DNA from 2 places in the Mesorhizobium sp. CO1-1-8 genome. Region 1 is predicted to be linked to the other one. Evidence: riboswitches for the same ligand, from Rfam matches in the RefSeq annotation. Region 1 holds a riboswitch; the other holds the start of a gene.
The links. A riboswitch is a leader RNA that binds a small molecule or an ion and turns the genes downstream of it on or off. The one in region 1 is predicted to bind glycine.
Positions count from the first base shown of each region.

Region 2: another riboswitch for glycine. It lies ahead of LB558_RS08000 (D-amino acid dehydrogenase); the one in region 1 lies ahead of gcvT (glycine cleavage system aminomethyltransferase GcvT).

Region 1 is NZ_JAIUGZ010000001.1:24,223-38,930, reverse strand. Features, by position in the region: gene LB558_RS00180 (GGDEF domain-containing protein) at 1-884, shown strand, start outside; gene gcvP (aminomethyl-transferring glycine dehydrogenase) at 885-3,695, opposite strand; gene gcvH (glycine cleavage system protein GcvH) at 3,713-4,081, opposite strand; gene gcvT (glycine cleavage system aminomethyltransferase GcvT) at 4,087-5,187, opposite strand; glycine riboswitch at 5,337-5,423, opposite strand; gene LB558_RS00160 (hypothetical protein) at 5,659-6,660, shown strand; gene LB558_RS00155 (GntR family transcriptional regulator) at 6,697-7,425, opposite strand; gene LB558_RS00150 (D-amino acid dehydrogenase) at 7,434-8,714, opposite strand; gene LB558_RS00145 (Asp/Glu racemase) at 8,936-9,730, shown strand; gene LB558_RS00140 (molybdopterin-binding protein) at 9,770-10,561, opposite strand; gene LB558_RS00135 (cytochrome b/b6 domain-containing protein) at 10,563-11,444, opposite strand; gene LB558_RS00130 (DUF1345 domain-containing protein) at 11,542-12,219, opposite strand; gene LB558_RS00125 (YaiI/YqxD family protein) at 12,251-12,721, opposite strand; gene LB558_RS00120 (S-(hydroxymethyl)glutathione dehydrogenase/class III alcohol dehydrogenase) at 12,789-13,916, opposite strand; gene LB558_RS00115 (acetyl/propionyl/methylcrotonyl-CoA carboxylase subunit alpha) at 14,116-14,708, shown strand, end outside.
Region 2 is NZ_JAIUGZ010000003.1:341,190-355,897, reverse strand. Features, by position in the region: gene LB558_RS08035 (ABC transporter substrate-binding protein) at 1-265, opposite strand, end outside; gene LB558_RS08030 (ABC transporter ATP-binding protein) at 301-1,071, opposite strand; gene LB558_RS08025 (branched-chain amino acid ABC transporter permease) at 1,718-2,590, shown strand; gene LB558_RS08020 (ABC transporter substrate-binding protein) at 2,613-3,845, shown strand; gene LB558_RS08015 (branched-chain amino acid ABC transporter permease) at 3,916-5,013, shown strand; gene LB558_RS08010 (ABC transporter ATP-binding protein) at 4,994-5,728, shown strand; gene LB558_RS08005 (ABC transporter ATP-binding protein) at 5,733-6,419, shown strand; glycine riboswitch at 6,547-6,648, shown strand; gene LB558_RS08000 (D-amino acid dehydrogenase) at 6,793-8,046, shown strand; gene LB558_RS07995 (GlcG/HbpS family heme-binding protein) at 8,144-8,575, shown strand; gene LB558_RS07990 (DJ-1/PfpI family protein) at 8,761-9,456, opposite strand; gene LB558_RS07985 (GlxA family transcriptional regulator) at 9,511-10,521, shown strand; gene fabG (3-oxoacyl-ACP reductase FabG) at 10,615-11,397, opposite strand; gene LB558_RS07975 (hypothetical protein) at 11,608-11,895, opposite strand; gene LB558_RS07970 (hypothetical protein) at 11,899-12,858, opposite strand; gene LB558_RS07965 (LamG domain-containing protein) at 12,882-14,708, opposite strand, start outside.

The sequences.
Region 1 (14,708 bases):
CGCTTGCCGCCATGGCCATTTGTGCCGTCGTGACCTTTATGGGCTTCGACGGCGTCGGCTTCATCGTCACCTACACCACGGTGACGGCGCTGCTGTCGGCGATGGGCGCCATGTTCTGGATCAACGGCAGCCACGATCGCCGGATCCTGCTGGTGGTATCGTTTCTGAGCGGTACCTGCGCGGTGTCGTTCGCGCTTTGTGGCGTGGTTCTACTGACCAACGGGCAATGGACGCTCGCGGCCGCGCCAGACAACTGGGCCGAACGACTGAATTCCGTCGTGGCGGTGGCCTGCATGACCGGGCTCGGCGCATTGACGCTCTCCCTCCACCATCTGCAGGCGCAGATCGAGCTGAAGGCCGAGACCATGACCGACCCTCTGACGGGGTTGCTGAACCGCCGGGCATTGACGTCGCTCTACGGCGAACGGAGTTTCGGTCCGTTCATGTCCATCGTGATGTTCGACCTCGACCACTTCAAGCGGACGAACGATGTCTATGGCCATCCGGTTGGGGACCAGGTCTTGTGCCGCTTCGCCGCGGTCATCAAGAAATATGCCCGGACCGGCGTCGACGCCTTCCGCCTGGGCGGCGAGGAGTTCGCAATCGTCATGTCGCGGATGACGGATGAAAAGGCCTACGATCTCGCCAGCAAGATCGGCGTTGCCTTCGGCACCGAAATCGTTGCCACCCAGCTCGGCAAGTTGCGCAGCACGGTCAGCGGCGGCATCGGCTTTGGCGAGGCAAGCGGCAGCAGCCTGGATAATGTGCTCGCCGAGGCCGACGCGGCGCTCTATGCCGCCAAACGCGCCGGACGAAATTGCGTCATCAGCCGCAAGAGGATGGGCAAGGCCGAGCCGATCAAGCCGACCTTGCGCTCCGCGTAATTATTCCGCCGCACCCAGATAGTCCGACAGCGGCGGGCACGAGCAGACCAGGTTGCGGTCGCCGGCGACATTGTCGATGCGTGACACCGGCGGCCAGTACTTGGCTGCCGTGTCGGCGTCGCCGGCGGGATAGGCCGCCTCCAGGCGCGAGTAGGGATGCGTCCACTGGCCGGCCAGCACCTCGGCGGCGGTGTGCGGCGCGTTGACCAGCGGATTGTCGGCCAAAGGCCATTCGCCCTTGGCGACTTTCGCTGCCTCGCCTGCGATGGCGATCATCGCCTCGCAGAAGCGGTCGAGTTCCCGCTTGGGCTCGGATTCGGTCGGCTCCACCATCAGCGTGCCGGCGACCGGGAAGGACATGGTCGGCGCGTGGAAGCCGTAGTCGATCAGCCGTTTGGCGACATCGTCGACACTGATGCCGGCGCTGTCCTTGAGCACGCGGGTGTCGAGGATGCATTCATGCGCGATGCGATCGTGCCTGCCCTTGTAGAGAAGCGGGAAATGCGGCGCGAGCCGTGTCGCCACGTAGTTGGCCGAGATGATGGCGGTCTCCGTCGCCTGCTTCAGTCCGGCGGCGCCCATCATGCGGATATACATCCAGGTGATCGGCAGGATCGAGGCGCTGCCGAATGGTGCGGCCGACACGGCGTGCGCCGAACCTTCGGTGACATGTCCCGGCAGATAGGGCTGCAGATGCGCCTTGACGCCGATCGGGCCGATGCCCGGGCCACCGCCGCCATGCGGAATGCAGAAGGTCTTGTGCAGGTTCATATGACAGACATCGGCGCCGATATCGGCGGGCCGCGCCAAAGCGACCAGGGCGTTGAGGTTGGCGCCATCGAAATAGACCTGGCCGCCATGCTCGTGGATGAGGGCGCAGAGGTGGCGCGCACCTTCCTCGTAGACGCCATGTGTCGAGGGGTAGGTGAACATCAGCGCAGCGAGATTCTTGGAGTGCTCGTTGGCCTTGGCCCTCATATCGTCCATGTCGATATTGCCGTCCTCCAGGCAGCGCACGACGACAACGCTCATGCCGGCCATCGCCGCACTCGCCGGATTGGTGCCATGCGCGGAGGAAGGGATCAGGCAGACGGTGCGATGGCCTTCGCCGCGCGAGCGATGATAGGCGCGGATTGCGAGCAGGCCGGCATACTCGCCCTGGCTGCCGGCATTGGGCTGCAGGCTGACGGCGTCGAAGCCGGTGATCTCCGACAGCCATCCTTCCAGTTCGCCGATCATGGCGCGATAGCCGGCCGAATGGCTTGCCGGCGCGAAAGGATGCAAATTGGCGATTTCAGGCCAGCTTACCGGCATCATTTCCGCCGCCGCGTTGAGCTTCATGGTGCAGGATCCCAGCGGGATCATGGTGCGGTCGAGCGCCAGGTCCTTGTCGGCCAGCCGGCGCAGCAAGCGCATCATCTCGGTTTCCGACTTGTTTTCGCGCAAAACAGGCTGGGTCATGAATTCCTTGCCGCGCGGCTTGCCGGGCATCGTGCTGTCGGCCGACGGAGCGGCCTTGGCGCCGAACAGGGTCGCGATCGCATCGAGATCGGCGTCGGTCGAGGTCTCGTCGAAGCTGATGCCGACATGGTCGGCATCGATGACGCGCAGCAGCCGGCCGGTCTTTTCAGCCGCAGTGGCGATCTGCGCCGCCTTGCCCTTGGTCTCCACCGTCACCGTGTCGAAACGGCTGGCACCGATCACTGACACGCCTGCCGCTTCGAGGCCGCTTGCCAGACGATTGGCCAGCGTGTGGATGCGCCCGGCAATCGCCTGCAGTCCGGCGGGGCCATGCCAGATCGCATAGGCGGTCGCCATGTTGGCGAGCAGCGCCTGCGCGGTGCAGATGTTGGAGGTCGCCTTGTCGCGGCGTATATGCTGTTCGCGCGTCTGCAAGGCAAGCCGGTAGCCGGGACGCCCCTTGCTGTCTGTCGACTGGCCGACGAGGCGGCCGGGCATCAGTCGCGTCAATTTGTCCGAGACGGCGCAATAGGCGGCGTGCGGCCCGCCAAAGCCCATCGGCACGCCAAAACGCTGCATCGGGCCGACGGCAATGTCGGCGCCAAGTTTGGCCGGCGCATCGGTCAGCGCCAGGCCGAGCGGGTCGGCGATGAAGACGACGATGGCGCCGGTCGCACGCGCCTTGTCGATCGCAGCCTTGTGGTCGCCATAGACCCCAAACGTATCCGGCCAGGAGACGAGCAAAGCAGCCGTGTTGTCGTCGATCGTCTCGCCGTCGATCTCGATGCCGAGCGGCTCGGCGCGGGTACGCACAACGTCCAGTGTCTGCGGGTGTGGCGTGCCGGCAAGTGCGATCTTGGTGCGCTTGTCGCGGTGGTGGCGCAAGGCGATGCCGACCGCTTCGGCCACGGCGGTTGCTTCATCCAGCAGCGAGGCCGACGCCACCGGCAGGCCGGTCAGTTCAGTGACCAGCGTCTGGAAATTGAACAGCATTTCGAGCCGGCCCTGGCTGATCTCGGCCTGATACGGCGTGTAGGCTGTGTACCAGGCCGGGTTCTCGAACAAATTGCGCTGGATCACCGGTGGCACATGGACGCCGTGATAGCCGGCGCCGATGAAGCTCTTCAGCACCGTATTCTTGGCCATGGTCGCCGACAATTCGGCCAGCGCTTCCGCTTCGCTGGCCGGTGCGGGCAGGTTCAGTGGCAAGTCGAGGCGGATCGACTGTGGCACGGCCTGACTGATCAGCGTCTCGATGGACGGAACGCCGATCACGGCAAGCATGGCTCTGACATCGTTGACGCTCGGGCCGATATGGCGGGCCGAGAAGGGAGTGAGTGCTGCGGTCATGTCAATCCGTCCTGATATCAGCCGATATGGGCTTTGTAGGCGGCCTCATCCATGAGGCCCGCGAGCTGGCTTTCGTCGGCAAGCTTCATCTTCCACAGCCAGCCGGCGCCGGTTGCCGCCGAGTTGACCAGTGACGGGTCCGACGACAGCGTGCTGTTGGCTTCGGTGATCTCGCCATCGACGGGCGCGTAGACATCGGAAGCGGCCTTGACGGATTCGACCACGACGGCGGTGTCGCCCTTGGTCAATTTCTTTCCGGTCTCCGGCAGTTCGACGAAGACGAGATCACCGAGCTGTTCCTGCGCATAGTCGGTGATGCCGACAGTGGCGATGCCGCCCTCGACGCGGAGCCACTCGTGATCTGATGTGAAATAGGTTGTTGCCATGGAAATCATCCTTTGCGGTAGCGATGCGGTGTGAAGGGCAGGGAGCTGATATCGACTGGAATTTTCGTGCCGCGCACATCGGCGAAAACCCGTGTTCCGGGCTTTGCCAGAGCTGTCGAGACATAGCCCATGGCGACCGGATGGCCGGCCGAGGGGCCGAAGCCGCCCGATGTGACATGGCCAGCCGGATTACCGTCGGCGTCGAAGAGCGCGGCACTGCCACGCACCGGCTGGCGGCCTTCCGGCTTCAGCCCGACCCGCTTTTGCGCGGGTCCTCGTTCCACAGCGGCGCGGAGCGCATCGGCGCCTATGAAAGCCCCGGAAGCTCGGATTTCCTTTGGAATTGCCCACATCAAGGCGGCGCTGGCCGGATCGGTCTCCGGCGTGATGTCCTGGCCATGCAGGCACAGCCCTGCCTCCAGCCGCAGGCTGTCGCGGGCGGCTAGCCCGATCCACAGCACGCGCTCGTCGCCGAGCAATTTACCAACGAGATCGCGTGCATCGACTTCCGGCAGGCCGATCTCGAAACCGTCCTCGCCGGTATAACCCGACCGGCTCATGAACCAGTTCTTGCGCGGTTCGACCCCATGCATGAACAGCAGCGAGCCGGTCTCGATGCCGGCGCGGGAAAGGACGGCCCAGGCTTCGGGGCCCTGAATGGCAAGGAAGACGCGGTCGAGCGGCTCGACCTTCGCGTCGAAATCCGCGGCAAGTGCACGCAAATGCTTTTCGTCGGCTACGGCGTTGCCGGCATTGGCGACCACCATGAACCTGGCATCGCCAAGTCTGGTGACGATCAGGTCGTCCAGGATGCCGCCTGCTTCATTGAGGAAGAAGGACAGTTTGGACTGTGAGATTTCGAGCGCGCCGGCATCCAGTGGGCAGGCGCGGTTGAGCAGTGAAACTGCTTCCGGTCCGCTCACCTCGAACAACTTCATATGCGAGATGTCGAACAGGCCGGCCTGTTCGCGGGTGTGAAGATGTTCCTTCATGACGCCCGTCGGATAGGTCAGGGGCATCGACCAGCCGGCAAAGGCGCCAAAGCGCGCACCGGCGGCCATATGGATATCTTCGAGGGGAAGGTGTCTTGTGTCGTCGCCCGTCATGTCGTCTCCAGAGTCGCACGCAATCGGTCGCGAATGGCGACCAGTCCGTGCCCCTCTGTCTGAAGCCTGAGAGACTCGCGCAGCCGGAACTCTGTCAGCGGCGCTTACACCTTCGGCGCGGGGGCAAGCCCCGACTTTCCAGAGTGTCTTTCCCGTCTACGGTTCTTTTGCCTGAGAGATTTCGGGCGATTTCCCCTTCGGCGACAGCTCTCGCTGTTCTCTCCCGCAAACAGGTAGGACTCAGACCCTGAGTCCTCGACGCGCCATCCATAGCTTGCGCGCGACCGCTTGTCACCTGTCCGCGACATCTAAAGCGCGTGCATGTCGTTCTCCAAAACCACGGCACGCTTTCAGGTGACATGCGTTGGCGGCAAGTCTTCGCTAACCACGCCGTTTGCCGGTTTTTCAAGACACTGCTGATATGTTGGCGGGTAGGGGCTGGCGCTTGGCGACGGCGGACGGGGACGACAAATGGGCGAATTGATCATGAGCGCGCCGGTGGCCGGGTTGACCTCGAAAAGCCGCATCGCCGCGGAGGACGTGGCGATGTTGCGCCATGAAGTGTTCGGCGACGGCGTCGTGACGCGCGGCGAGGCCGAGGCGCTGTTCGCGCTCGATGCCACGGCGAAGGACAAATGCCAGGAATGGCCGCCTTTCTTCGTCGAGGCGATCACCGACTATATCGCCCACCAGGAAAAGCCATCGGGCTATATCTCGCAGGACAATGCCGACTGGCTAATCCGCACGATCTCGCGCGATGGCATGGTTGACAGCCGGACCGAGCTCGAATTGCTGGTGCATGTGCTTGAACAGGCGAAATCGTCGCCGAGCCAGCTTTGTGTGTATGCGCTGGAGCAGGTGGCGCATGCCGTCATCGACGGCAAGGGGCCGCTGATGCTCGACGGCGCGCTGACTCCGGGCCTCATCGCAAAGGCGGAGGTCGAGCTGCTGCGCCGGATCCTCCATGCCCATGGCGGCGACGGCAACATCGCCATCACGCGCGCCGAGGCCGAGGTGCTGTTCAAGATCAACGAGCGCACTGCTCAAGGACACAACGATCCGTCCTGGAACGAGCTGTTCGTCAAGGCGATCGCCAATTTCGTCATGTGCTCGGCGGGTTACGAAGCACCGACGCGCGATGTGGCGCTGCGCCGTGATGCCTTCCTCGAACATGCCGATCCGGAAATCGGCGGCTTCTTCAGCCGCATGATCTCCGGCGGCCTTGCCGGCATCATGGAAGCCTACCGGTCTCCAGGCGACATCGAGGCCGAGTGGGAGGCCAAGAACAGGGCGGCCGAGGCCCTGGCACGCCGCGCCGAGACGATTGATGCCGGCGAAGCCGGCTGGCTGATCGAACATATTGGCGTCGACAGGCCTCTTTACGAGAACGAACGCGCGCTTCTGACGCTGATCAAGCACGCCTCGCCGGAAATCCATCCGGCGCTCAGGCCGCTGCTCGACAAGGTTGCCTGACCGACCAGGGATTCCTAATCAGATCCGGGTTGCTGGTCAGATCTGGTCGACGTCGACGTATATCCGGGCCAGGCCTTCCCGAACGGTCGACATGGCATCGGCGACACTGATTTCGATGTGGTCATGCATGAGCCTGGCCGCGCTGTCGGCATCGCGGGCTACCATGGCTCGGGCGATTTCGCTATGTTCGGTGTAGGTCGTCGACAGTCGCCGGTGCTTCTCCACTTCGATCTTGCGAACGAATTGGATGCGCGTGTTGACGCCTTCGAGCATGCGCGCCAGTTCGGGATTGCCTGACAGCCTGGCGATGCGGATGTGAAACTCCTCGTCCCTGGCGGTCAGCTCGGCGCTGGAAAACGAGTCGGCGCGCGCCATGGTGAGCGTCCACCAGTCGACGAGCGCGGCAAGCTCTTCATTTGTCGCGCGCTGGATCGCCAGCCTGACGGAGCGCTCCTCGAGCACCGCCCGCACGTCGGAAAGATTGACGATCTCGTCGACATCGAAGCCGCGGCAAAAGAAACCGCGATTGGTCTGGAAGGTGATGAGTCCCTCCGTGACCAGCCGCTGGAGGGCCTCCCGGATGGGGCTGCGGCTAACATTCAGCCTCGCGGCAAGCGCCACTTCGTTGATGCGTTCGTTCGGCTTGAAGCGATAGTCCATCGCCATGCGGCGGATCTCTTCATAGACACGTGGGCCGGTTTTGATCGGCTTGGACGCTGACGCCGCGCTGTTGTCCTGGTTGGTTTGCCTGGTCGGTCGGAGCATGGCGTCGGTCAAGCCTTTGCGGTGCTTGGTTTGACGAACCGCGCCTGTGTGGGAAGGATGCCGTCGAGGGCGATCGGCGCGGCCCGGCCGGCGATCAGATCGGCGACGATGCGGGCCGATCCATGCGCCATCGTCCAGCCGATATGGCCGTGGCCGGTGTTCAGCCAGAGGTTTTTGATGTTGCGCAGGCCAAGGATCGGCAGATTGTCGGGCGTCATGGGTCTCAGACAGGCCCGCATCTCGGCGCGATCATAGGCGATACCGCGTGGAAACAGCTCCTGCGTGACGCGCTTCATGAAGGCAAAATCCGAAGACTTGTGGCTGCGATCATAGCCTGCGAATTCCGCGGTGGCGGTGACGCGGATGCGATCGCCCATCGGCGTGATGGCAACGAGATTGTGCTCATCGATAACCGGCAGCTTTGGAGCCAGGGCCTGGTCGACGATGGGAATGGTCAGGGAATAACCCTTGATCGGGTAGATCGGCAGACCAAGGCCGATCTTGCGGGCAAGGATCGGGCTTTCCGCGCCCAGACACAGAACGTAGGCGTCGGCCAGGATTTCTCCCTTGTCGGTGACGACCCGGGTGATCGCGTCGTTCCTGCGCTCTATCCCGACGATCCTGGTGCCTGTCAGGATCTTGCCGCCCCTCGTTTCGACGATGGCCGCCATTGCGCGCGTGAACTTGGCGGCGTCGCCGGTTTCGTCGGTCGGACACACTATGCCGCCGGCAATGCTGCCGCGTGACGAAGCCAGCGCCGGCTCGCGATCAACGATTTCCTGCGCGTCGACAATGCGGATCTCCTGGCCGTCGGCTTCCAGCAGGCGCATGTTGGCGACGCCCTTGTCGAGCGCCTCACGGCTTCGGTGGAAGTAAAGAATGCCGGCCGACGTCCTGTCGTATTCTATCGCTTCCTCCCTGACGACCGCCTGCAGGACCGATTGGGAATGGACCGCGAGCCGATGTTTGAGGAGGGTGTTGCGGCGCGCCCTGGCGGCCGTGCATTGCATGAGGAAGCGCAGCGACCAGCTGTAGAGATGCGGATCGGCGGAAAGTTTGAAACGAAGCGCCTGGTCCTTCTGGAACAGCGACTTCAGCAGGATTTTCGGGGCGGCTGGCGATGACCAGACGAAGGAATGGCCAGGCGCGATCATGCCGGCATTTGCCCAGCTAGCGCCCTCGGCCACCTGCGGTGCCTGCTCGAGAACGGTGACCGCGTGGCCGTCCTTTTGCAACTGATAGGCAGTGGTGATCCCGACCACGCCCCCGCCCAAAATCAATACGCGCATTGCCGTCCCAATGGCTGTCGTTCCTGTTGTCGACAATTCAATAGGCAGACGCTGGTCATTGTCAACGGCGCATGGGTGGACGGCTGATGGACGACTCACTCAATCTCAGAATTCCGCTATTTCCCGGGTTTTTAAATCGGAACGGAGCTCTTGACACGCTCGGCTATGTTGTCGTTTCTATTGTCGACAATTCTGATTGGCATCAGGAAGGGGACTGCACCATGGACGCCCCGGTTAGCCGTGCCGACGACACGCTTGTCCTCGACAAGGAACACATTCCCTTCAAGACCGATGACGGTATCGGCACCCGCGCCAATCTCGGCCTGCTCGTGCTGCGGACCGACCAGACCATCGAGGATGAATTCCGCTATGCGCTGCCGGCGCGCGACATCGCGCTGTACGAGGCGCGGCTCTACAGCGACGTCGAGATCACGCCGGAGAACCTGATGAAAATGTCGGCGGTGATCCCCGGCACGGTCGGCCTGTTGCCCGACGTCAAGTTCGATGTGATCGGCTTTGCCTGCACCTCGGGAGCGCTTGTCATCGGCGAGGACAAGGTTGCGGCGCGCGTTCACGAGGTGCTGCCAGGGGTGCAGGTGACCAACCCGGTGACCGCGGCGCGGGCGGCGCTGAAGGCTCTGGGCGTCTCGCGGATAGCGCTGCTCACCCCTTATTTGGCGAAAATAAATCACTCCCTGCGTGCATCGCTGATGGCGCGGGGGATGGATATTCCGGTCATGGGCTCCTTCAATGAGGCGGACGACAATGTCGTTGCGCGCATCACGCCGGCGTCGGTCAAGCAGGCCATCCTGGAAATCGGCGCGTCGAGCGACTGTGAGGCCGTGTTCGTGTCCTGCACCAGCATGCGCGTTGCCCGCATCATCGAGGAGGTCGAGAAGGACCTGGGGAAACCGGTAACCTCGAGCAATCACGCCCTTGCCTGGCACATGCTGCGGCTCGGCGGCATCGGTGAGCAGATTGCCGAAAAGGGCGAACTGTTTCGCCGCTCGCTGTAAGCTGGCCGCTTTATATCCGCGACGTTAGCGGCATGCGGTTCAGATCCCGCCATACCAGTCGTAGCCATTGTCTTCCCAATAGCCGCCCCGACCGCCGCCGACATCGGCAAAGCCGTCGACCAACTCGATCTTGTAGAGATATTTTGGCATCTTGTAGCCGAGCTGGCGCTCGACGCGGACGCGCATCGGCGCGCCGTTCTCGACCGGCAGCGGCTTGCCGTTCAGGCCGTAGGCAAGGATCGTCTGCGGGTGACGGGCATCGATCAGGTCGATACTGCCGTAATATTTGATGTCGCCCGACAGGCTGCGGTCGATCGTGTCGAGGCAATGGAACATGACATAGCGTGCCTGCGGTTTGACCACCGCCTGGTCCAGCACCAGCGACAGCGGCGTGCCGGTCCATTTGGCGATACAGCTCCAGCCTTCGACGCAGTCATGGCGGGTGATCTGCGTGCGGCTCGGCATGTTCTGAAGCTGCTCGCGGCTGAGTGACAGCGGCTTTTCGACAAGGCCTGAAACCTCCAGCCGCCAGTCGGCGAAGTTGTTGGCGAGCAGACCTTTGTAAACATCGTCATCGGGTGCGGTGACGCCGTTCGGCCGCTGCGGCTGGCGGATGTCGGCGTCGGTGAATTCCGGCGCCAGCGCATCGCGTCCGGCAAGCAGGCGTTGCGCCCGGTATGTCAGGCCATTGGCGTTTTCGAGGAAACTGCGCAGGCCGCTGCCGATGCTTAGCTGGCTGTCGAAGGCATCGCAGCCCGACAGCATGATGCCGGAGGCGCCGAGGCTGGCACCGGTCAGGAATTTGCGGCGGCTGATCTCAAATTTCGCCATGTCACGCACTCCTCTCGACGGGTTTGTTGTCCTGCGCGGGAGGATCGGTGCGATACCAGCCGGTGATGATCGAGCGCAATTCGTTGATCGGGCCGGCGGCCAGGATCATCAGGATATGGACGACGAAGAAGGCGACCAGCAGCACCATGACGGTGAAATGGATGGTGCGTGCCGTCTGCCGGCCACCGAGCAGATCGTTGAGGAACGGCAGTACCGCGTTCATGCTTGGCGACATCGCCAGGCCGGTGATGATCATCAGTGGCAACAACAAGAACAGCACGCCGCCATAGGCCATCTTCTGCAGTGTGTTGTATTCGCGCGTGTGGTGGAATTTGAGCTTGGCGTGGTCGACGATGTCTTGCGGTAGTCGTTTCAAGTCGTCGAGGCGTGGCGCGAGATCGCGCCGCAGATGGCCGTTCACGGTGCTGGCGACAAACCAGACCATCAACGTCGTAATGAGTATCCAGGCAAAGAAGAAATGGATGACGCGCGCGGTGCCGAGATCATAGTAGGAGGGGATGGTCGCCCAGGATGGGAAGGCGCGGGACGTCTCCTGGCCTGCCGGCCCCGACCAGCCGAGCACACCGGTGGTGTCGAAGCGATGCCCGAAGATTTCCGTGTAGCCGCGCGGACCCGCATCGGAGTTCTCGGCGCCGATGGCGAAGATGGTGTTGTTGTAGTCGAAGCCCGACTCTTTGCCGATATAGAGCTGAGGACGAGCATTGAAGATCTGCAGGCCGGACAGCAGCATGAAGAACAGCGAGATGGCCCAGAGCCAATGCGTCAGCCGCGTCCAGCGCGACTGGCGATAGATCAGCGTTTTGTCGTTCGACGCAGAAGCGCCTGGATCGGCGGCGGATTGGCTTCTGGCAACGGATTCCATCGTGTTTCGTCTCCCGGCCTAGCGGCATGGCCTGCGCGTTCATTGTCCTCCTGATACGTCGCGATCCAAACCGATGTTTCATCCGATCACGGATTTATTACGGGCCGCCCAGGCTGACGGCGAGATTGACGGCGGCGGCGACGATCACCGTGTTGAAGAAAAACGACAGGATCGAATGGACAAGCACGACACGACGCATATGCGTTGTCGAGATGTTGGTATCGGCGGTCTGTGCGGTCATGCCGATCACCGTCGAGAAGTACAGGAAATCCCAGCCTTCCGGCCGTTTGTCACCTGGGAACAGCAGCCCGCCGACCGGGATTTTCTTCCTGGTCTCGCCATCCACCGCATCGCCGTCCATCCAGTAGACATGGGCATAATGGAGCGCTGCCATGGCATGGATTGTGAACCAGCCGAGCGGGATCGACAGCAGCGCGAAGATGAGCTCTATAGGATGGTTTCTGTCCTTCTGATTGATCAGCAGGAACAATGAGATGACGGCAACGCCGACGACGACAAGCGTCACAGCGAAGATGACCAGCACCGGCTGGTCGGTGGCGCGCGCATTCCTGCTCAGATATTTGCCGGTGAACTTCGGCATCTGGGCGACGACGAGAATGACATAGGCGGCAAAGAACGCGTTGGCGCCGATCGAATAGGCGAGCGGGGCGTGCAGCAGCAATGCCACGAGGAGCGCAAAAACGCCAACGCAGGCCGACACCGCGAACAGCATGTGGCGCTGCATGGGAGACTTCATCGGGGTTTCGGCAGCCATGTCGGTTCCAACCTTGGATGGCGCTCGGTTTCTAGTCCGGTGTGGCGGATTTGAGCGCCCGCCGCAAGATGCGGTCGAGTTCGCCGAGAAAGCGCGAGCGGTCCTGCGGGGCGAAGCTGGCATTGTAGCCCTTGCTTTCGCCTGTCTCGCGCAGATGCTGCTTCAGGTCACGCATCGCCACCGCCATGCCGATCGTTTCCGGCGTGAAAGGACGCCCCGTGGGTCCAAGCACATGCGCGCCAAGCGCCACCGCGCGGGCGGCCAGCGGAATGTCGGCGGTGATCACAATGTCGTTGGTGCGTGCATTGTCGACGATCCAGTCGTCGGCGGCATCAGCGCCCTTGGAGACCACGACATTGCGGACCATCGGATCGCGCGATGGCCGCAGGCCGCCGTTGGAGACGTAGGTGACAACGACGCCATGCCGGTCGGCCACTTTTTCGACCTCGGCCTTGACCGGGCAGGCGTCTGCATCGACGAGAATGGCGGGGAGTTCGCTCATGTTTCTTTTCTCCTCCCATTGTTAACCACGGAGGTCGGGGCCGGTTGGGCGGCGGCCTTGGTCTTCCTCAGTAAACCACGACGCTTCTGATCGATTTACCCTCATGCATGAGATCGAAACCCTTGTTGATGTCCTCGAGCTTCAGCGTATGGGTGATCATAGGGTCGATCTGGATCTTGCCGTCCATGTACCAGTCGACGATCTTCGGCACGTCGGTGCGGCCGCGCGCGCCACCGAACGCGGTCCCCATCCAGGTGCGGCCGGTGACCAGCTGGAACGGCCGCGTCGAGATCTCCTGGCCGGCACCCGCGACGCCGATAACGACCGACTTGCCCCAGCCGCGATGCGAGGCTTCGAGCGCCTGACGCATCACCTTGGTGCTGCCGGTGCAGTCGAATGTGTAGTCGGCGCCGCCGATCTGGTCGGCGCCGCGCTTGGTCATGTTGACGAGGTAGGGCACGACATCGCCGTCGATCTCCTTCGGATTGACGAAATGCGTCATGCCGAACCGCTCGCCCCACTCCTTCTTGTCGTTGTTCAAATCGACGCCGATGATCATGTCGGCGCCGGCAAGTTTCAGGCCCTGAATGACATTGAGGCCGATGCCACCGAGGCCGAAGACGGCCGCGGTGGCGCCGATCTCGACCTTGGCGGTGTTGATCACAGCCCCGATGCCGGTGGTGACGCCGCAGCCGATGTAGCAGATCTTGTCAAAGGGCGCGTCCGGGTTGACCTTGGCAAGTGCTATCTCGGGCAGCACGGTGAAGTTGGAGAAAGTCGAGCAGCCCATGTAGTGGAAGATCTTGTCCTTGCCGATCGAGAAGCGCGATGAACCATCCGGCATCAGGCCTTGGCCCTGGGTGGCGCGGATGGCCGTGCACAGATTGGTCTTTCTGGACAGGCAGGAAGGGCACTGGCGGCATTCGGGTGTGTAGAGCGGGATGACATGGTCGCCCTTCTTGAGCGAGGTGACCCCCTTGCCGATATCGACGACGACGCCGGCGCCCTCATGGCCCAGAATCGCCGGAAACAGACCTTCCGGATCGGCGCCCGACAGCGTGAATTCGTCGGTGTGGCAGATGCCTGTCGCCTTGATCTCGACCAGAACTTCCCCCTCACGCGGCCCGTCGAGGTCGACCTCCATGATCTCCAGCGGCTTTCCGGCGGCGACTGCGACAGCGGCGCGGGTTTTCATCAGGCGTCCTCCAATGCGGATTTTTTTCCAAGGTTTCAGGTTTTGCCGACACGATCAACTGGCAGCTGGCTCCCCGACTGGGCCACAGCGATGAATTTGGAATCGCAAGTCTATTGAAGGGCACTGAATTGCATGGTCGGCTTGACCCTGCAAGCACAGGCCATAAAAGGAACGGCCGACCCGAGGGATGACATTTCGCATGTTCACCAAGATCCTGATCGCCAATCGCGGCGAAATTGCCTGCCGCGTAATCAAGACGGCGCGCAAGATGGGCATCGCCACGGTTGCCGTTTATTCCGATGCCGATCGCGATGCCGTGCATGTCGAGATGGCCGACGAGGCGGTGCATCTCGGGCCCTCGCCAGCCGCGCTGAGCTATCTCGTCCCGGAAAAGATCATCGCCGCCTGCAAGGAAACGGGGGCCCAGGCCGTGCATCCCGGCTACGGATTCCTGTCCGAGCGGGCGGCCTTCTGCGAGGCGCTGGAAGCGGAAGGCATCATTTTCATCGGCCCGAAGCCCAAGGCCATAAAGGCGATGGGCGACAAGATCGAATCGAAGAAGTTCGCCAACGCCGCCAAGGTTTCCACCGTGCCCGGCTGGCTCGGCGTCATCGAGAATGCCGACCATGCCGAAAAGATCGCCGGCGAGATCGGCTATCCCGTGATGATCAAGGCTTCGGCCGGCGGCGGCGGCAAGGGCATGCGCATCGCCTGGAGCGAGGCCGAAGTGCGCGACGGCTTCGACCGCGCGCGCTCGGAAGCCAAGAGCTCGTTCGGCGACGATCGTCTCTT
Region 2 (14,708 bases), on a different contig from region 1:
TCGGGGGTCCAAGCAGAACGTTTGCGCCGAGGTCGAGCAGTTCCTGGCCGACATTGCTGGCAGTGACCGCGTCACTCTTGGTGTCGCGAACGATCAACTCGACAGGCTTTCCGCCGATGCCGCCGCCGGCATTCAGTTGCTCCACCCTGCACTTGACCCCGTCGGGGCTATCGTAGGGTGCCAGCGCGCCGGTCACGGCGGCTGCGTAGCCGATGATGATGATGTGGTCTGCTGCCAAGGCGGCGGAAATCGTGGCCAGCGACATGGCGAAGAAGACTGAGCTTGCGACTGCGATCGTTTTCATGATTGCCTCCCGGCTTGTTGGTGTCGTTGAGTTCGGTCGTGGCCGATGTAGACCTCGATCACTTTGGGATTGCTGCGCACTTCCTCTGGCGAACCGCTCGCCACGATCGCTCCAGCATCCAGCACATAGATCCTCTTGCACGCCGTCATGATGAAGCGCAGGTCGTGATCAATGATGACCAAGCCGCAGCCGAAGCGATCTCGAATGGAGTTGACCGAAGCAATGAGGTCTGAGGTCTCCCCACCGTTCATGCCGGCCGCAGGTTCGTCGAGCAGGAGGTAGGAGGGGCCAAGAGCCAGGGCTCGCGCGATCTCGAGCCGTCGCTGATTGCCGTAGGAAAGCGCGCCAGCCTTCCATGTCGATGAACGAGCGAGACCGAACCAATCCAGCAATTCCTCGACATGCACCTTAGACGCCTGCGCAGGCCGGTCTCGTCTCCCCGAGGTCAGGGCCACCTCGATGTTCTGGCGCACCGTGAGATTTGCAAAAAGCTTGATGTTTTGGAACGTCCTGGCGAGGCCGGCTGCGGAGCAAAACTGGGGCGTCGTATTGCTCACGCGGACATCGCCGATCCTGACCTCACCAGTGTCGACCGGCATGAAGGACGTGATGGCGTTTATGAGTGTGGACTTACCGGCGCCGTTTGGGCCGATCAGACCAACGACCTCTCCAGGACCGCAATTGAGGTCAACACCCTTAAGAACGGTGAGACCCCCAAAGCGTTTGGCGACGCCTTTGACGAGCAGTTCGTTTCCGACGGTAGGCAAGTCAGATTCTCGCTTGGAGAGGAAAGGTCTATAATTCAGTCCATAAGACCAACGGAGTCAACAGCGAAATAGGGGGCCGTTTACGCGCTGGAACTCCCGGAGCGCGTGCCGAGGGCATTTTTGCGCTCGGTCTCTGGAGCTGCTGCATCTTTCGGGAAAGCTCACACGGACATGCCAGTTTGCAAAAACAAATCTAAACAGAAATATTTTATCTGTATTGACAAGCAATTTCATATAGCGGAGAAATTCTCCAAGGCATAGGACCGCCATTAAAGCGGCTCTCTTGGTGGCTGCACGGTTCGAGCGGCGGCGGCGTTGAGCCGCCGGACGTGGGGTGCTGGCCAAGATCAATGATCGGAAAGCTGTCCGAAGCGGCATGATGGGAGTGGGAATGGCACAGTTGTCGCCTTGCGGAACTCGTCCATGACGCGAGAGGCCTGCAGACCGCGATCTGTGCCGCGAAGATTAATACAAGGATGACTGCTTGCTTCCCGCATGGCCCCGATAGGGGCTGCATTGATCGAGGCCCAGCGGGCCCTTCGCCGATGCGGTGTCAGTACGAGCGAGCTCTCTGGCGGGTCGTATCCAATGCGTTCGCCAAGCATTGCTTGAAATCAGTTTTAGAAACGTTGTGGTAGCGGCGCCAATGGATTTGGTAAAAGTTGCATTCGATCTCGCGGCCTTCGCATCGATCATGATTCTGGTCGTGAGCGGGCTCGCCGTGATCGCCAGCCTTATGGGTATATTCAACATGGCGCACGGGGAGTTTGTTCTCCTTGGCGCCTATACGGTCTTCGTTGCCAAGGGCAACGGGTGGCCAGCCTGGGCTGGCATGCTCATCGCGCCATTTGTCGTGGCCGCAATTGGACTGCTGATAGAACTGACGATCGTGCGGCGCCTTTATCGAGCACCAGTCACCGCGATGTTGGCCACCTTCGGCGTCGGGCTGGCGATCCGCGAGGTGATCCGTGTGCTCCTGGCGGGAAAATATTACGAAATTCCAGAGCCGCTTCCGCAGATTGTTGAATTTGCCGGCGGAACGTTTTCGTTATGGCGAGCGCTCATCATAGTCATAACGTTTCTTCTGATGGTGATATCGGTCTGCGTGATCAGATACACGCGGTTCGGACTGCAGATCAGGGCTTCCCTTGAGAACGCTAACCTGGCCCAAGCCTCGGGTCTTTCCACCCAAAGACTCTACTCGATCACCTTTGCGATCGGCGCTGGCCTTGCAGGTCTGGCGGGAGCTTTGATGGTCCCCCTGTACTCGCTCTCAGCGGACCTCGGCCTCCAGTTCCTGGTCCAGGCTTTCTTGTCCGTAATGCTTGGCGGGATCGGCACCTTCGAGGGGCCGATATCCGGCGCGGCCCTCATGGGTGCGCTGACCCCCGGCATCCAATGGCTTCGCGAGTACACCGGCGCGGCGTACTGGATCAGCCCCGTCACGGCTGAAGTCACGCTCTACGTCCTGTTGCTCACCGCCGTGAAAATCTATCCGCAAGGTTTGTTCAAGCGCTAACAAAAAAGGGAGACGTACGCGCATGTCAGAAAACCCGAAATTTCATCCATCCAGACGCTCATTCCTGTTGGCCAGCGGACGACTGGCCGCCGCAGGTTGGGTCGCCGCGGCTGGCGGCTGGGTGCTGAAACCCTCTTGGGCAAATGCTGCCGGACCGATCCGGGTCGGCATTGCCGCCGATATTTCCGGGGCGCTTTCGACCTTCGGCAACACGCATTGGCAAGCCGCCCAATTTGCCGCCAAGCAGATCAACGATGCCGGCGGCATTCTGGGTCGCCCGCTGGAACTCTATCTTGAAGATACCGTTTCGGACCCGGGAAAATCGGTCGGCAACATAAACCGCCTGCTGAGCAGCCATGAGTTGGATCTGGTCATGGGCGGTGGCTTGTCGTCGACACGCGAGGCGCTGAAAGTGCCGGTCATTCAGCGCGCCAAAAAGCTCTACATCTATCCGCAGCACTATGAAGGCGGTGACTGCACGCCCCACCTTTACACGACCGCAGCTACGGTCTCGCATCAGCTCGCATTCTTGATTCCCTATCTGATCAAGAACAAGGGGGCGAAGCGCTTTGCGTTGCCAGGCGCCAATTACCAATGGCCCCAAATGACGAATGCTCTTGCCCGCAAGGTAATTGAAGACAACGGCGGGGAGGTCGTTTTCGAGGAATATTATCCGCTCGACCAGGTCGAATACTCAGCTACCGTCGGCAAGATCATGAGCGAAAAGATCGATCATGTGTTCAACACGATCATCCCGCCCGGCATCCAGGGCTTCATGAAGCAACTTTATGAAGCCGGCTTTGCCAAGAATGGCGGTACGCAGTCGGTCCTCTATTTCGACGAGAATGCCGTGAACTCTGTTCCCGAGCGTGCCCTTGAAGGCGTCTATAACGCGCTCGACTTTTTCCACACGGTCGATGATCCGTATTCACAGCAGCTGATCAAGGAATATAACGCGATGTTCCCAGGCAGCCCCTATCTTTTTACCGCCGGCGTGAGCGCCACAGGCAGCTACCGTGGCCTCAAATTCTATGAGCAGGCCGTCCTAAAGACCAACGGGGATCTCGCCTTCGAAGCAATCACCGAAGCCTATTCAACCGCGACCTTGGAAAAGGGCCCGGGCGGCGGCGCGAAGATGAACCCGGATACCCACGCCCCAACCATGAACATCTATCTGGCGCAGGCCGGAGGCGGGAAGTGGAACATCCTGGATAAAAAGGAAGCCGTGCCGCCCGGGGCATGCCGAGCAAGCTAATAAGTCCTGGTCGGCCGCCGCTGGCGGCCGACCGTTGCGGCCGACACAGGCCGAACTCGCAGGTTGTTTAATGAACAGTCCGACATCACGGCCGACGTCTGTTTCGCGGCCTCGCATCTCAAGGTTCAATATCGTAGAGATCGCGGTCTTCATCGCGCTGCTCGTGGCTGGGTCGACCTTCCAAGGCTATGAGCAGCAGATCATGACCAAACTTGTCCTGTTATCGATCCTGGCGATCAGCTTCGATCTCTGCTGGGGATATTCCGGGATCATGGCGTTCGGCCAGGCGCTGTTTTTCGGCAGTGCCGGATATGCGGCCGCGCTGCTCAGCACGTTCGCTCATACAGGCAATTTGTTCGTGGTCCTGCTGCTCGGCGGTCTGGTGGGGCTGACGGGCTCTTTCCTGGTGGCCTGGTTCCTCCTTCTGGGGCGGCGCAAGACCGAGATCATTTTTGTCTCGTTGGGCACGCTGACGGCATCCTATATTGCCGAACGCCTTGTTGGTGGCTGGCAGCTTATCGGCGCGGCCAACGGCATATCTGTGCCGGACCCCCTGCGCATCGGATCGTACGAGTTGTACCCGGGTCCGGTTTTCTTCTATTTTTCGATCTTTGTGCTGGCATGCGTCTATTGCCTTGTCCGGTTCCTTGTCAGGTCGCAGTTCGGCCTGGTGCTGAGCGGAATGCGCCAGAATGAAGAAAGACTGGCCTTCTTTGGCTACCGGGTTCAGGTGTACAAGGCGATTGTCTTTTGCTTGGCGGGGCTTATCGCCGGAATGGCCGGGTGCCTGTTCGCGTTCCACGAAAGCTACATCGGGCCGACAAACATCGGCTTCGTGCAATCAACCTACGCTGCTTTGTATGCCCTGTTTGGCGGCCCAGGCACGCTGCTGGGGCCGATCCTGGGCGTGTTTGTTATTGAAGGCGTAGGCTTCGCCATCTCCGACGTCGAGCTTCTGCGCGGGATCTGGCCAGCGATCATGGGCGTCCTGATGGTCGTCGTTGTTGTTTACAGGCCTAAAGGGATTATCGGGTTTCTCGTGAGCGACCGCGACAGGCGTGGGTCGTTCTTCGCTGGCGATGCGGAGATGAATTTGCCGGCTAGCGGACCATCGAGCCCGACAGCACCTGATCGCGAGGGAGGCAGAAATGTCGCTTCTCCGCGTTGAAGGCGCCGTCAAGAAGTACGGAACCTTCACAGCGCTCAACGGCGTCAGCCTCGCCGTCAGGCCTCAGACCTTCCATGGCCTGATCGGGCCAAACGGTTCTGGCAAGAGCACTCTGCTGAAGGCCATTACAGGTGCTCACCAGCTCAACGGCGGAACCATCCACTTCGCTGGAAACGACGTTACCCGCCATTCGTCCTACCGTCGCGCCAGAAGCGGCATGAGCCTGAAATTCCAGATAACTTCGGTCCTTCCCGAACTGTCGCTTTTTGAGAACCTGCTCCTGGCCAAGCAGGCATCCACCCCGATCTGGTCGCAAATGCGCTCAGGCTCCGCCGCAGGATTGCGCGAGGAGATCCTGCTGGACCTGCAAAGATTTGGCCTTCGGCAGCGTTCAAGCGATCTGGCGGGTGTGTTGAGCCATGGCCAGCAGCAGTGGCTGGAAATCGCCATGGCGGTCTCCCAAAATCCGAAGTTGCTTTTGCTGGACGAACCGACTGGTGGCATGAGCCTGGAGGAACGGCGCGCCACTGGCGAGTTCCTGGTTCCGCTGAAAAGCGCGACGTCCGTCGTCATCGTCGAGCACGATCTCGATTTCATCAAGACGATCTGCGACACGGTGACGGTTCTCGATCAAGGCAAGGTGATTTTCGACGGTCGCGTCGATGAACTCGACGCCTCGGAAGCTGTCAGAAGAGTCTATACGACGAGAGCGTGACTGAATGCTGGAAATCAAAAACCTCACCGCCGGATATGGTAACAGCCGCGTTCTGTTCGGGATCGATGCTGTTATCCCCCAAAAAGGGGGCACCGCTATCCTGGGACGAAACGGTGCTGGCAAAACCACTCTATTGAAAACCTTGATCGGCGAGGTGCCGGTTTCGGCGGGCGATGTCGTCCTGGACGGCGTTTCCATTCGCGACAAGCGTGTGGTGGACAGGGTGGACCTTGGAATTGGCTATGTGCCCCAGGAGCACGCGGTGTTCGGTACTCTCACGGTCCGTGAAAATCTGACGGTCGGCGCCATGACCAGTCGGGGCTTGAAGGAAATCGACACGATCGTCGATCTTTTTCCGAAACTCGGTAACCGCTTGCGGCAGGTCGCTGGAACCCTTTCCGGGGGAGAGCGCAAAATGCTGGCGATCGGCCGCGCGTTGATGGGCCGGCCCAAGATACTCATGCTCGATGAACCCACGGAAGGCGTATGGTTCGGCGTCATCGACGAAATTACCGAGCGCTTGCACAAGCTGTCCCAGGAGATGGCGGTCATCATTGTCGAGCAACACCTGGAGATGGCGTTGCGTATCGCAAATCAGGTCCTGGTCATAGACCGTGGACGGGTAGCCCTGTCGGGTGAGCCAGACGAAGTGCGTAACGACCCGGAACTCTATCGATGCATCGCGGTTTGAAGGCAGATTTCGGTTTTGGATAGCAGCCGTTTGCCGACTGGCAGCGATTTGCGCAGCCTAGCAAAGGTTCATGCATGTGAAGGGAATGCGTTGATACCGTGAGCCAATAATATAGTTATCGCGTTCATACGACAGCATGGGAGAGATCGGCAGTTCTAATCAATCTTGCCGGCGCCGAAGGAGCAACCCCCCAAGGAAACTCTCAGGCAAAAGTGACCATGTTGTTGAACCATCTGGAGAGAGGCGCCCAGAGCGCCCACCGAAGGGGAAAGCCAAGCCGATGACGACTTGGTTAAGCTCTCAGGTACAGTGACAGATTTGGGGATCAACCGCGGGCCTCGGCCTGCACCCAGAAACTGTCTTGGAGAGCGAAATGACCCACATCGCCGTCATCGGCGCCGGTATTGCCGGCGTCTCCACCGCCTATGCGCTGCTTGAACGTGGCTACGACGTCACCGTTATCGAACGCCAGCGTTATGCCGCTATGGAAACATCCTTCGCTAATGGTGGGCAATTGTCGGCCAGCAACGCGGAAGTCTGGAACCACTGGTCGACTGTGTTCAAGGGCATCAAGTGGATGCTCAAGAGCGATGCGCCGCTTCTAATGAATCCGGCGCCGAGCTGGCACAAATATAGCTGGCTCGCCGAGTTCGTTTGGAACCTCGCAAACTATCGTGAAAATACGGTCGCGACCACGAGGCTGGCGATCGCGGCTCGAAAGCACATGTTCGACATTGCAGCGCGTGAACGCATTGACTTCAACCACGTGCGGCGCGGCATACTCCACATCTATTGGGACAAGCCGAGTTTCACACATGCTTCGAAGGTCAATGACATGCTGGTTGAGGGCGGTCTGGACCGGAAGGCGGTAACCCCCGAGGAAATCCGGTCGATCGAGCCAACGCTGCAAGGCGCATTCTATGGCGGTTTCTACACGCCTTCGGATTCCACTGGGGATATCCACAAATACACCACCGGTCTTGCCTTGGCCTGCGAGAGGCGCGGCGGGCGTTTTGTCTATGACGCGACGGTCACAGGAGTGCGGCGCGGTGGGTGTTTGCGCCTGGATTGTACTTTGGGTGGGCCCGACGGTGAGCCTATCCAGAAGACGATCGAGGCGGATGCCATCGTGGTGTGCGCCGGATCAACCAGTCGATACTTCGCAGCAATGCTCGGCGACCGCGTCAATATCTATCCCGTCAAGGGCTATTCAATCACAGTCCATCTCGATGAGGAGCGCTCTCAGCTGGCAGCGCCTTGGGTGAGCCTGCTCGACGATCGAGCCAAGATCGTTACGAGCCGACTGGGTGAGACCAGGTTCCGCGTTGCCGGCACCGCGGAGTTCAACGGGATCAACCGTGACATCAGGGAAGATCGCGTCAAGCCGCTGGTCGATTGGACGCGAATGCTCTTTCCTCAAGTCGATACCAACCGGGTTGTGCCGTGGGCCGGTTTGAGACCGATGATGCCCAATATGATGCCCAGGGTCGGCCGGGGTAGGGCACCGGGAGTTTTCTATAACACCGGGCATGGTCACCTTGGTTGGACACTCTCGGCCGCAACGGCCGCTATGGTCGCCGAGACCGTTGCGAGGGAGATGCCGCAAGGTGATCGCAAAGCCGCGTAAAAAGGTAGAAACCGCCGGTCTCAACATTTGGATGAGCGGCGCGGGCTGGATTTGATGGGCAATCGCCCGAACCGAAGAGCTAATTAAGAGGACCATAATGACTGAGCTAACACTTGCGAAAGCCAATGCGATCACTGCAACTTCCCTCGCCAAGGGTGAGCAGGCCGGGTTTAAACCGCTCGCAGTTGCCGTTTTCGACGCCGGTGGGCACTTAAAGGCGTTTCAGAAGCAGGACGGCGCGTCGATGCTGCGTTTCGAGATCGCCTCCGGCAAGGCCTATGGCGCTCTGGCGATCGGAATGGGCTCGCGCGCGCTGGACAAGATTGCCGCAGAACGCCCACATTTTGTCGCGGGACTCAATGCTGTTTCGGGCGGCCGGATTGTCCCGGTTCCTGGCGGCGTTCTCATTCGCGATCAGGCAGGCGTGCTGCTGGGAGCGGTCGGCATAACAGGAGATACGTCCGACAATGATGAACTCGCGGCCGTCACAGGCATCGAAGCTGCCGGCTTTGTTGCGCAGACCGCGTGACTGCTCAGACACTGTCTTGGCGTAACGTGGCCCATCAACCTTGGCGGGTGACGGCCACGAAAAGGGCCCGCTCTCTCGCCAAAATGATTTGAGCGCATACATGAAGCACGCCTAGGTATCTAGGCGAGGTGTCACTGGATGCTTGTCCTCCTGCCGAGGCAGGAGGACAAGCTTTAGACGAAAGATCAGAAAGCCGGCTCGACAGTTCTCTCCCAGCCGTGTTTGGCAAAAAGAGCATCCATGCCGGCGCGGTCGCCTGCCCAACGCGCCTGGGTCTCCCGAATGGTCTTTTGTGACGCATCTTCAATGTTGCCGGAATGATAAGGCGGCTTCGGGGCATATTCCAGCCAAAGCTGCGTCTTCTCAGCCTCATCCTTGCCGACGGTTTCTGCCAGCATCCACAGTGCGAAATCGGCGCCCGCGCTTACGCCGGCGGCGGTGATGACATTTCCATCCGTGACAATGCGCTGGCTGACCGGGATTGCACCAAAGGCGCTCAGGTAGTCGAGGAAGTTCCAATGCGTGGTGGCCCGCTTGCCTTTCAACAGGCCGGCCGCTCCGAGGACCATTGCGCCAGTACAAACCGACGTGACGTAGCGCGCCTTCTTTGCCTTCTGGCGGACGAAATCCAGAGTTTCCTCGTCGGTTAGCAAAGGACCGACGCCATTGCCGCCGGGAATACAAATGACATCCAGGTCCGGGCACTCGTCAAAAGTCTTAGTTGCGGGGAATGTAATTCCCGTGAACGACCTCACCGGTTCTTTGTTTTTCCAGATAAGATCGACGTTTACCCCCTGCGCGGTGGCAAAAAACTCGTACGGACCAGCCATGTCAAGCTGCTGAACCTCAGGGAATACCAAAATTCCGACTTGCACAGTCATATTTCATCTCCTCCTGTTGACAGTGCTAACTTTAGAAGGTTTTATTTTGGCCGAATGACAAATGCGCCTCCGATCGTGCCAAACAGTCTCAATCGGGTGGAGATCGTCACCTACCCGGGCGCGCAGTTGCTCGATATCTGCGGCCCGCTTCAGGTGTTTGCGACCGTCAATGAGTTCGCATGCCGCGAGGGCCGACCGGAGCAGTATCAATGCCTGATAGTCTCGCGTCAGTCACACGTTATGACGACCGCGGGACTGGGCCTGGAAGCCAACTTGCTTCCCGATGCCGACAGCGAGTTGGACACGTTGATCGTTGTTGGAGGCCTTGGAGTAGCCGAGGCATGCCAGGACGCGGAGCTTGTCGCCTGGATCGAACGGAGGTCAAGGAAAGCTCGCCGTGTGGCGTCGGTCTGTACCGGCGCCTTCCTGCTTGCTCAAGCACATCTGCTCGATGGCAAGGCGGCGGTCACTCACTGGAAATTTTGCGCGGAATTCAAGGAACGCTTCCCAACCATCAAGGTCGATGCCGATCGCTTGTTTGTCCGCGACGACAAGGTGTGGACTTCGGCGGGCGTGACGGCTGGCATCGATTTGTGCCTGGCCCTTGTTGAGGAGGATTTTGGGCGCAAGCTCGCTTTGTCCGTCGCGCAGTATCTGGTGATGTTTCTGAAGCGGCCAGGTGGTCAATCACAGTTCAGCACCACATTGTCGCTTCAAGGCGAGGCGGAATTCGACCGGCTTCATATCTGGATAAACGAGAACCTGGACAAGGAATTGTCACTGATCGATCTCGCTGATCTTATGGGAATGAGTTCGCGAACCTTGAGCCGCCGCTATAAGGCCGCAAGTGGCCGCACACCTGCGCGCGCGGTCGAAGAGCTCCGCGTCGAGGCGGCACGCCGATTGCTTGAGCAGGGACGCTCACCCTCATTGTCTTTCGTGAAATGCGGCTTCGCCAGCAAGGAAACGATGCGCCGGGCATTTTTGCGCACCATCGGTGTTGGCCCACAGGAATATGCCGATCGGTTCGGCCCATCGAAGCCGAAGCCCCGTTCCCTAGCCTAGACAAGTATGGAAGCGGCCAGCGAGACTGCAAGGAGCCGCCTCGAAGAGGATTGCAACGAAACCCTGCGGATCGGGCCGCTAGTGTTGGTTGATCTAATCTATCGCGGCAATCGCGTCGATCGATTCGGGAAGAATCTGCCCGCCGTCGATGACGATCTGTTGGCCGGTTATATAGGCAGCTTCATTGGTGGCGAAAAACAATGCCGCATTGCCGATATCTTCCACCGAGCCCAACCGACGCAGCGGGATTGAAGCCGCCATCGTGTCGATGAAAGACTGGCCGAGATCCTGCAGGCCCTCCGTCAGGATGTTCCCGGGCATCACCGCATTGATGGTGGTATTGTATTTTACAAGCTCCATGGCAGCGGTCTTGAGGAAGCCGAGCTGGCCCGACTTTGAGGCGCCATAGTGGGCCCATCCGGGGAATCCGGTGATCGGCCCGGTTATGGACGACGTCACGACCACGCGGCCTTGCCCGGCCTCCTCGAAACAAGGGATGCAAGCCTTCACACAAAGGAAGGTGCTCTTCAAATTCGTGGAAAGGACATGGTCCCAGTCTGATGGCTCCATGTCGACGATCTTTTTTTGCGGGAAAATACCGGCGTTGGCGCAAAGGATATCGACATGACCGAAACTTGCAGCGACGCGCGCAACCATGTCTTTGACGGAATCCCAGTCAGCGACGTCGGCGCCGAACCATTCAGCCTTTGCCCCGGAATCAGTGATCTCTTTCACAGCGCTGGAAGCAGCGCCTTCGTCGCGCGAGACAAGCGCGACGTTGGCGCCAGCGCGCCCAAAAACCTTCGCGATCCCCCTCCCGATACCCTTGGAGGCACCCGTGACAATAACGGTCTTTCCAGCAATCGACGTGAACATCTGGTCCATCCCAATCTTCTACCTTCGACAAGAGCCGACTCTTCGGCCTGGCGTGGTTCCATACATCGGGGCCAAGCCATGACGATCCGCACTGCATCCCCGCAGGCGGTTGATTGACGTTATGGTTTTATAGTCAGACCAATGGACCACCAAGTCAACGTGATAGATTACGCAGCCAACTGCCAACCTTTCCCCCACGCGGAGGGACATTCATTGCGGCGGTTTGTCGGCAAGCCGACCCAGGAAGACATAACGTCCCAAAGGCATCTTAGGCTCGATAGGCGACAGGCCGAAACGGGCGACCAGACGGCGCTCGACGTTCTGTGCTGCCTTGGGGCTTAAAGCCGGGCGATGGAGCCAAACATCATAGCGGCTTCTATTCTGGTCATGGGCAGGATTGTCCGGACCTATCGCACCAATTTGCCATACGGCTTTCTCAGCCGAGAATTCCTTGAGATAGCCCATGCAGTCAAAAAGCAATTGCTGGACGCTGTACAAAATTCAGCCTCCTGCGAAACCGAACCGCGGATTGAGACGATAGCCATTGTGGCCGATCATCGCTAAAGCCCCGCCCAACTCAGAACTCGTTCCAAACAGAGACCGGCCCGGTTCACGCATGAGACACGCCGGCTCATCGACGTCGTCCAGGCCCGCATGGGAAAGACGGATCCCATCCAAGAGCGCTGCGCGTTGGGCTTTGCTGACGATCGAAACCAGTACCAGCCGGTGAGCCTCGGCCGCGGCCGCCGGCGCCGCAAGCAGTGAGATGCGGCAGCGTGTCAGCTTGTGTGCGAGCGGCTGGAGAATGACAAAGCCGCCCCAGCCGTCGCCCCGAAGGGTGATTGCGTTTGGGGAGTGGAACAAGGCAGGTCCGACGACAACCATCGATTCCGAAACGCATTCGGTCGCGGCATTCAGATGGTGTGCGACAACCTTCCAGTTTTCGGGGATCTCGTGCCACCACGAACTCCGCTCGCTGGCGAAATCGAGTAGGTCCGGCCGCAGCTCCCTCTGATCGCCGTCGGCGCCGGGACCGGTGGGAAGCACACGCACGGCGATCACTCCGCCTTGCTCACGCACGTCAATCAAAGGAAGAAGCTCGGGCCGATCGCCCTTGAACTGGAAATGCAATCTTTCCAGACCCGGCGTCGTCGCGGTGATGACGGGCAGGCTATCACGGCTGAAAGCGCAGGCCATTTGCGGACAACGAACCTGCGCGCCGCCATGGCATTGCTGGGGGATGACTGAGCAGCCGCCCTGTTGCGCGCGGTTGAGACGCGCTTCCACTGTCCCATCAGCCATCCGCTCAAGATGGACGCCGACGTCCGGCAAGGTGAACGGCAGGATCTGGCCAGGCTCGGCAAGCTCCGTCGAAAGCGCGACATAAACCCAGCGATGAGGCCAAAGCAGACGCGCTTCGGCTCTCGAGATGGCCACGGAATCGAGCTTCAGACTTGGCATGGCGAGCCGGCCCTCAGTGGCATTTAGTCAGGCACGCTTTGGCTTACCGCGTAGTCGGCCCGACCTCTTAGGACAATAGCGCTCTCGGGCGGAGGCGGCAGCGGACCGTCCTTGGCGAACCGATCGAGCACGTTCTTGGTAAGGCGCGAGACATTGTTATCGCCCTCGTTCCAGGGCAGGGCGCCAATATAGGCGATCGAGCTGAAGGCGAAGCAGGCACCACCATTGGGCGTCTCATGGTAGGCCATGTCGGCGCGCACACGCGGGTGCTGAGTGCCGTCAATGCCCTGCTGGCTGGTGCCATAATCTTCCATCACCAGGAGATAGGAGTCGGTGTGCCGACCTGCCGAGGTGGCGACAGTCAGGATGTGTGGCGGCGAGCCGAGCATGGTGTCAACGATATCGACTTCGAGCCCTGCCGCGCCGCCGCCTTCCAGGCCGAAATTCCCGATCTTCTCATCATAGGCAATGCCCTCGAACGCCCAGGCCACACGAGGATCGAGACTGTCGGGCGTGCGGGTGAAGTAGGTCGAGATGTCGAAGCCCTGCGCCGACATACCGGTGCCGGCGACGGTGTGCAGGAAGCGGCCGCGAAAGCGCCACATGCCACCGAGCTCGCCAGTGCTTTGGTGGTAATATTCACCAGGATCGGCCTTCCACGTGCGAATGCCGGATTCGCAGCGCCGCAGTTCGGCTACGACGCCGCGGCCCTTGTCCTCATAGCCCGGCAGGAAGGTCTGGACCCAGTACCAGCCGTCAGCACCAAAATACATGAGCCGGCCGCCGCGTTCGGTGTAGCTGTTCAAGGCGTCGAGAAGCGTGCCGCCTACATGTTCGGGGTGAGAGCCGGTGAGCACGACATTATAGCGCCAAAGCCGCTTGAGCCCGTCGTAAGTGAGGTCCTCGTCCGTGAAGACCTCATAGTCATAGCCCATGCGGTCGAGCCAGTAGATCAGATGCAGGTCGGCGTTGTAGCACCAAGGCCCTTGCGCCGTGAAGGATTTGAACTTGGGCCGCATGTTGAGAATGGGGCGCAAGCGTGTCGACAGCGACATGCCGCTGCCGTCGGTGTGGGTATCATATTGCGAGCCGCCATACTCACGATGCTGGCTCAGGAAGATGTTGCCTTCCTGCAGGATGGGTGTGCGGTAGATCAGCAATTCGGCGCCACCTGCGTTGGTGGCCAGATGCTCGTTGGCGTAGGCCATATAGGAGGTCGTCGGGATGAGCACCCCGATCTTGGCCTTGACGTCTTCCAGATGCGGCACCACCCAGAACGGAATATAATCTTCATCGCCATCCTTGGTGGTCAACTTCACCGCATAGGACCGGCTCTTGGTTTCGGGCGGCACCCTCCAGGCGAAGTCAACCGTCCAGCGGGCGTCGTCTAGGTCATCATCGTGGAAATGGATAGCTCCGTACTGCTCGGGGGCCTTGGTCCAGTCGAAGACCGTGCCTGTCCAGTTGTGGCCGGTCAGCGCCCGGGCGGGGCCATTGACGGTCACACCGTCGAGGCGGAAAGGACCCTCGTCGATGATCGTGTGGGATGAGATCTCGCGCGCGAAATTCCAGCAGCCAACCAGAGCATCCGACAGGTTGCCGGAAGGGCCGGCAAAGCGGCGCTCGCTGCTTGCCCCCGAGGCTCCAACCTTCATCTGCTCGATCTCGAAGCGCGAGAGCGCTCGACTGGAAAGCATCGGCCGCTCGATCTTGCCGTTGAACAGCCCCGCGCCGCGCACACCGTAAGGAAAACGCTCATCGGCAATGACGCCGGAAGCGTCGGAGGCCGCGTGCGCACCGAACATCAATGGAAGCCTGCTAGCATCGGGGCGCGTCTTGAAGGTCGTGCC